Regions from separate parts of the Levilactobacillus sp. LN180102 genome, predicted to be linked through region 3. Evidence: predicted binding sites of a transcription regulator. Region 3 holds the regulator's gene; each other region holds the start of a gene.
What was found. The regulator CtsR, encoded in region 3, represses protease genes until heat stress. The targets are predictions, from matches to a motif close to TTGGTCAAAAAAGGTCAAANA.
Positions count from the first base shown of each region.

Region 1: ACP4IT_RS07085 (ATP-dependent Clp protease ATP-binding subunit) is a predicted target of CtsR. The motif match lies at 1,073-1,093, and genes of this name have one in related genera.
Region 2: clpP (ATP-dependent Clp endopeptidase proteolytic subunit ClpP) is a predicted target of CtsR. The motif match lies at 1,356-1,376, and genes of this name have one in related genera.

Region 1 is NZ_JBNIIX010000009.1:98,585-100,847, reverse strand. Features, by position in the region: gene ptsP (phosphoenolpyruvate--protein phosphotransferase) at 1-223, opposite strand, end outside; gene ACP4IT_RS07095 (phosphocarrier protein HPr) at 223-489, opposite strand; gene ACP4IT_RS07090 (hypothetical protein) at 657-857, opposite strand; gene ACP4IT_RS07085 (ATP-dependent Clp protease ATP-binding subunit) at 1,157-2,263, shown strand, end outside.
Region 2 is NZ_JBNIIX010000012.1:62,821-65,083, forward strand. Features, by position in the region: gene whiA (DNA-binding protein WhiA) at 1-569, shown strand, start outside; gene clpP (ATP-dependent Clp endopeptidase proteolytic subunit ClpP) at 693-1,289, opposite strand; gene ACP4IT_RS08530 (LytTR family DNA-binding domain-containing protein) at 1,559-2,005, shown strand; gene ACP4IT_RS08535 (LiaF transmembrane domain-containing protein) at 2,011-2,263, shown strand, end outside.
Region 3 is NZ_JBNIIX010000003.1:161,456-163,718, reverse strand. Features, by position in the region: gene ACP4IT_RS03280 (ATP-dependent Clp protease ATP-binding subunit) at 1-1,006, opposite strand, end outside; gene ACP4IT_RS03275 (CtsR family transcriptional regulator) at 1,024-1,491, opposite strand; tRNA gene ACP4IT_RS03270 (tRNA-Pro) at 1,696-1,769, opposite strand; tRNA gene ACP4IT_RS03265 (tRNA-Pro) at 1,798-1,871, opposite strand; tRNA gene ACP4IT_RS03260 (tRNA-Arg) at 1,906-1,979, opposite strand; tRNA gene ACP4IT_RS03255 (tRNA-Leu) at 2,000-2,085, opposite strand; tRNA gene ACP4IT_RS03250 (tRNA-Gly) at 2,096-2,167, opposite strand; tRNA gene ACP4IT_RS03245 (tRNA-Thr) at 2,194-2,263, opposite strand, start outside.

The sequences.
Region 1 (2,263 bases), on a different contig from region 3:
TAAAAACCTGGGCACTATCAGCGCCCAGGTTTTTAGTTGCACGAGTTTTAATCATCTCAACTTCGGAGACGGCTGCTTCAAGGGCCTGATGGAATCGATTTAATTCGTGATCAAGATTAGTGATTGACCGTTTGGTGATAGATAGATCCGGTTCGCTGTAGCGAAATACATGACCGCAAACAACCCCATCACTAGCGGCAATTCCCTTGAGCATCGCTCTCATTAGTCAGATAAACCCTCTTTTTTCAATGTTTCAGCTACAGCATTCATAGCGTCGGCTTCGTCATCACCATCAGTTGTGATCGTGATTTCAGCATTTTGGCCAACACCTAATGACATAACGCCCATGATAGACTTCAAGTTCACGGACTTGTCTTGGTATTGCAAGCTAACTTCTGAGTTAAACTTGCTAGCAGCCTGTACTAATAACGTAGCGGGACGTGCATGGATACCTGTTTCTGCAGTAACATGAAATTCGCGTTTTTCCATAATTGATCGATCTCCTTTAAGCTTAGGTTGACTTCTTTTTGAGCATCACTCGCGTTGACCTTGCGCATTGGTCAAACAACCATTCCACGAACAACGCCTACTCTCTAAGAATATCAATCTCGCCACTAAATTACAAGCATTCATGAACCGCTTACATCAAAAAAACACTATTCACCATCATTTCCCGTATCTTGATCGTAGTGGTAAATCAATGTTCCCCCTTTTTCAGCCTGACCAATCACGCGTTTACGCGTGTCGAAAGCCATGAATGCTTTTTGAAAGGCTGGAAACTCTTCCGGTGTGACTTCAAACTGCTCAATTTTCTGATCTTTAAGTTGGTTCATCAATGCCGTAAAATCTTTTGTCACAATGTCATCTCCTTTTTTCAGTTCTTCCATATTTTACGGGGAAACACACCAAGCGTCAAAATATTTGAAAATTTAATGAAATCTAACAATGATTTTAGCATTCTATTGACGAGAGTGCTAGAATGAAGGCGTTCGCTGGAAATGCCCCAGTTGACGGCGTTTTTCGTGCAAGCTAAATACTTGCACCCAGAAATCAACGCGGTATAATATGGTCAATGGTCAAGAAAGGTCAAGCCTTTCATCGACAGACCTGCGTGGGGTAACCCACGATAATTCCAGGCATGAAAGGAGACGACAAAATGCTATGTCAAAATTGCCACCGCAATGAAGCAACCATTCACCTCTACATGAGCGTGAACGGACAGCGGCAACAAGTTGACCTATGCCAAAATTGTTATCAATTGCTAAAGCAGCAGCAAAACAACTCTGGAAATGGAGGTGGCCGTATGGCACAAGATCCATTTGGTTTCGGTAACTTAGATGATATCTTCCGCGCAATGCAAAGCGGAAGCCACGATCAAGCTGACTACCGACAACCTAATGCACAACCAGGCCAGCCAACTCAACCAACGGGTAACCAAGGTGGTAATGGCAACGGCCTGCTTAGTCAATACGGGTTGAACCTAACCCAGTTGGCTAAAGACGGTAAAATTGATCCGGTTATCGGCCGGGACAAGGAAACAGCACAAGTCATTGAAATTTTGAACCGACGCACCAAGAACAATCCGGTTTTGATCGGTGAAGCCGGGGTTGGTAAAACGGCGGTCGTCGAAGGCTTAGCAGAACGGATCGTTGAAGGTAACGTTCCCGAAAAGCTAACCAACAAGCAAATTATTCGGCTAGATGTCGTATCCTTGGTTCAAGGAACCGGGATTCGGGGTCAGTTCGAGCAACGCATGCAACAATTAATGAAAGAAGTCCAGTCCAATCCGGATATCATCCTCTTTATTGATGAAATTCATGAGATTATGGGTGCTGGTAACGCTGAAGGCGGCATGGACGCCGGTAACGTTTTGAAGCCAGCGCTGGCTCGTGGCGACTTCCAATTAATCGGGGCAACGACTTTAAATGAATACAGAGATATTGAAAAGGATCAAGCCCTTGCTCGGCGATTCCAACCGGTAACGGTGGATGAACCTAGTGCCGATGAAGCCATCAAGATTTTACAAGGTATTCAAAAGAAGTACGAAGATTACCATCACGTTCACTACACTGATGACGCCATTGAGGCTGCCGTTCGATTATCTGATCGGTATATCCAGGATCGTTATCTTCCTGATAAGTCCATTGATCTCTTGGATGAAGCCGGTTCTCGTAAGAACTTAACCATTAACGTGGCCGATCCCAAAGCGATTGATGAAAAGATTCAAGCTGCTGAACAGCAAAAACAAGCCGCTTTGAAGCAG
Region 2 (2,263 bases), on a different contig from region 3:
GGTCCTACTTACGCGGCGCGTTTTTAGCCGGTGGTTCTGTGAACAATCCAGAAACCAGCCGGTATCATTTGGAGATTTATTCTTTGTATGAAGAACACAATCAAGTGATTGCTGACATGATGAATCGCTATGAGCTAAATGCGCGGACCATCGTTCGTCGTAGTGGATATATTACCTACCTCAAAGGGGCCGAAAAGATTGCGGACTTTCTTTCGCTAATTGGCGCGACGACGGCCATGCTACGATTCGAGGATGTCCGGATTATGCGGGACATGCGCAACTCGGTCAACCGGTTAGTTAATTGTGAAAATGCCAATCTAGACAAGGTAGCTAATGCGTCAACCCGTCAGATTGATAATATCGAGTTTATTGATGCTACTGTCGGGTTAGGCCAGTTACCAACTAAGCTGCGAGAAGTGGCAGAGGCCCGATTAGAACATAAAGAAGTAAGCTTGAAAGAGTTGGGGGATCTGGTTCCTGGTGGTCCCATCTCAAAATCGGGAATTAATCACCGGTTACGTAAAATTAATGATTACGCTAAGCAACTACGTGAAGAGGCTACGGCCTAGTTAAAAGACCAGTCAATCGTTTTAAACGATTGACTGGTCTTTTTGTCGTAATTGGCATTAGTATGTGGCCCCCAAAAACGCAAAAAAAGCGCCGTCGAATGACGACACTTTTGGGGTTAATCACTACTTCTTTTGTTCACTACTGTTGGTCATGATGTGGTCAATTAATCCATAATCAACCGCTTCTTGAGCACTCAAGTAGTTGTCTCGTTCAGTATCTTGATTGAGGCGTTCAATCGGTTGACCGGAATTCTCTGCTAAAATCTTGTTGATCAATTCACGGGTCTTCAAGATTTCACGAGCAGCAATTTCGATTTCCGTTTGTTGTCCTTGGGCACCACCAGATGGTTGGTGAATCATCACTTGGGCGTGAGGCAAAGCAAAACGCTTGCCCTTAGTCCCAGATGAAGCCAAGACACTTGCCATGGAAGCTGCCATCCCTAACGTGATCGTTTGCACGTCAGATTGGATGAAGTTCATGGTATCATAGATGGCCAAGCCGGAAGAAACGACACCACCAGGTGAGTTGATGTAGAGTGAAATGTCCTTGGTTGAGTCTTGGGCATCCAAGAAGAGTAACTGCGCGATGATGGCGTTGGCCATGTCATCTTCAATTGGACCAGATAACATGATAATCCGGTCTTTTAATAGTCGTGAATAAATATCATAGGCCCGTTCGCCACGGGATGATTGTTCAATAACTGTTGGTACTAAATTCATGACAAGGTAGCCTCCCTTTTACATTTGAATGGCTAGCGATAGCTAACATGATGTTAGTGTACCGCTAAGGTCAGAGTAGGTCAAACAAAAACACTTCGTTTAATTCTGACAGCCAATTGACTAGAATTATCATAACAGAGTTTGTCCAAAGGTCACGTATTCTGTCAGTCCCTGACCACTTACGGGGGAAAACGAACCAGTTACGGTAAAATCATTTTCTTTGTTGAAGCAATATGGTTAACTTAAACGTAGCAATAGGGGGTGAAGATTTGAAGATTCGATTGGAAGTTGATGATCAGGCCAATGAGCCAGAGATTACAATTCGGGCCAATAGTCCACAGGTTGCTAATGCATTGGCAACGGCATTTCAAAATGCTACGCCACAATATCAGCAGATAGCCTTACGTCAACGCGGGCAGAATTACCAAATTGCGCTACAGGATATTTTGTTTTTTGAGGCTACCGATCATCAAGTCATGGCTCATACAGCGGACCAGGTTTTTAATACGCGCCAGCGCCTATACGAGCTAGCAGATGAATTACCAGCCAACTTTCAACGAGTCTCCAAATCGGCAATCCTGAACCGACAACAGATTTTTTCGTTAACTAAATCAGTTACCGGTAATTTGGTTCGGTTTAAGCACTCGCACAAGCAGTTGTACGTGTCACGACGTTATTATCAAGCATTGAAATTAGCATTGGAACGAAAGGGGTAACAATTATGCGACGAAATTGGTTTTGGGGTATTTTCTTAGTCCTGGCGGCCGGTATTTTGGTCGTCAGTCAATTGGGATTATTTAGCCTGCATATTGGCTTTTGGACGATCGTCATTGCGATGTTTTTAGTGGCGGGTTTTGTGGCTAGCTTAATTCACTTAGCGGTACCGGGGATGGTGTTTTCTCTAGCATTTCTGGCGATTATTTTTGCTCGGCCCTTAGGTATTGCTGCCTTGGCGCCGTGGACGATTTTGGGAG
Region 3 (2,263 bases):
CCGCATCGGATTCAATATACTTTTGATATTCATCCAGTGTCGTTGCCCCAATGGTTTGTAGTTCACCACGGGCCAAGGCTGGCTTTAAAATGTTCGACGCATCAATGGCACCTTCAGCACCACCAGCACCAATCAAAGTGTGTAATTCATCAATAAAGAGAATAACTTGCCCATCGTTATAAATTTCTTCGATGACCTTCTTTAATCGATCTTCAAATTCACCACGATATTTCGTCCCGGCCACCAATGATCCCATGTCTAGCATCATTAATCGCTTCTGTTGCATATCTTCTGGCACATCGCCAGCTACGATACGTTGGGCTAAGCCTTCCGCAATCGCCGTTTTCCCAACACCGGGTTCGCCAATTAAGACAGGGTTGTTCTTCGTCCGTCGACTCAGAATTTGAATCACCCGTTTAACTTCTTTATCGCGGCCGACAGTTGGATCCATCCGCCCCTCTTTAGCAGCGTCCGTTAGATTTCGGGCTAATGAGTCCAGCGTTGGGGTGCCACCTTGGGGTGCTCGCCGCGTCCGGCTGTCATTACGCCGCTTGGGCGTATCCGCAATCCCGAGCTTCCGCAACACGACCTTGCGTGCATCTGGTAATTCAACGTTTAAATTCTTCAAAATACGAGAAGACAAAATGGTTTCGTCACTCAATAACGCCAATAATAGGTGTTCCGTACCAATCTTAGCAGCACCTAAGCGTTTAGCTTCATCACCAGCTAAAGCCAACAATGTCTTAGCCTTAGGCGAGTAGGGTAAATAACTATCCTTATCTGTGTTGGCTAATGTGCCGTAGCCCGTGAAACGTTCAATCTCTTCACGCACGTCGTCCTCACTAACCGAGAACTGTTGCAACACCTTATTAGCAATGCCATTCTTTTCAATTGTCAGTGCGAGTAGCAAATGTTCTGTACCAACTGCTTGGTGCTTAAAATACTTCGCTTGTTCCTGTGCCAAAACGAGCACGCTCTTAGCACTTGGGGTAAATAAATTGTCCATTGCGACTCCTCACTTTCTTAGCTCTCATAGCGCAAGTGATTCAAAATTGAAATTAAAATTTGCGCCCGTATTCGTTCATTTAGGGCGCGGTCACCGGTGTCAACAGCGGCCTTATCAATCGCCGCCAAGATAATATTGGCTTCCCGCCGATTGATCGTACCAGCTTCAAAGAGGCTACGAACCACTGCTAGGCTGTCATGACGGGTAATCTGATCACCCACCGCCGTCACTAAGGAATCGATGAAATCAAGATTATCTAATAGCTTAACCTTTTCAATTCGGATGTAGCCACCGCCACCACGTTTACTTTGAACCACATAACCGTCTTGAATCGTAAAACGGGTCTTAATCACATAATTAATCTGGGATGGGACTACATTGAATTGATCGGCAATCTCGGCCCGGCGAATCTCAACTTGCTGTGACTCAGCCAAGATTTGCTTCAAGTAAGACTCGATAATATCCGAAATATTTTGATTCTCCATTACCGTCCCCCCTTCAGCGAAACTTATTTGACTAATGCTGACTAATATTATACGAAGTTTCCATCAAAATGCAACGGATTAGACTGCACCCGGACCAAATAAGTTCTGGTAAACTATCATAACAAAAAAACGACCGACATCCAAACAATTACGTAAGGAGTCGATCGTTTCAGCACTTCTGTTGGGGACGGTCGCAATAAAAAATCGGGAAGACAAGATTTGAACTTGCGACCCCCACGTCCCGAACGTGGTGCTCTACCAAGCTGAGCTACTTCCCGAGATAGCTCGCTGACAGTTAGTCAGTTATCGGGAAGACAGGATTCGAACCTGCGACCCCCTGGTCCCAAACCAGGTGCTCTACCAAGCTGAGCTACTTCCCGATGATGTCATGAACCTAATCATGAGCAACAAAAATGCACCCAGTAGGAGTCGAACCTACAACCTTCTGATTCGTAGTCAGACACTCTATCCAGTTGCGCTATGGGTGCATAATAAATATTTAATTAAATGCCGAGGACCGGGATCGAACCGGTACGGTCATCACTGACCGCAGGATTTTAAGTCCTGTGCGTCTGCCAATTCCGCCACCCCGGCAAAAGGGCAAAGCGGAAGACGGGATTCGAACCCGCGACCCCCACCATGGCAAGGTGATGTTCTACCACTGAACTACTTCCGCATATTGGCAATTAAATTGTGTTACCATGCCGACTAGAGGATTCGAACCTCCGACCTCCTCATTACTAGTGAGATGCTCTGCCAACTGAGCTAAGTC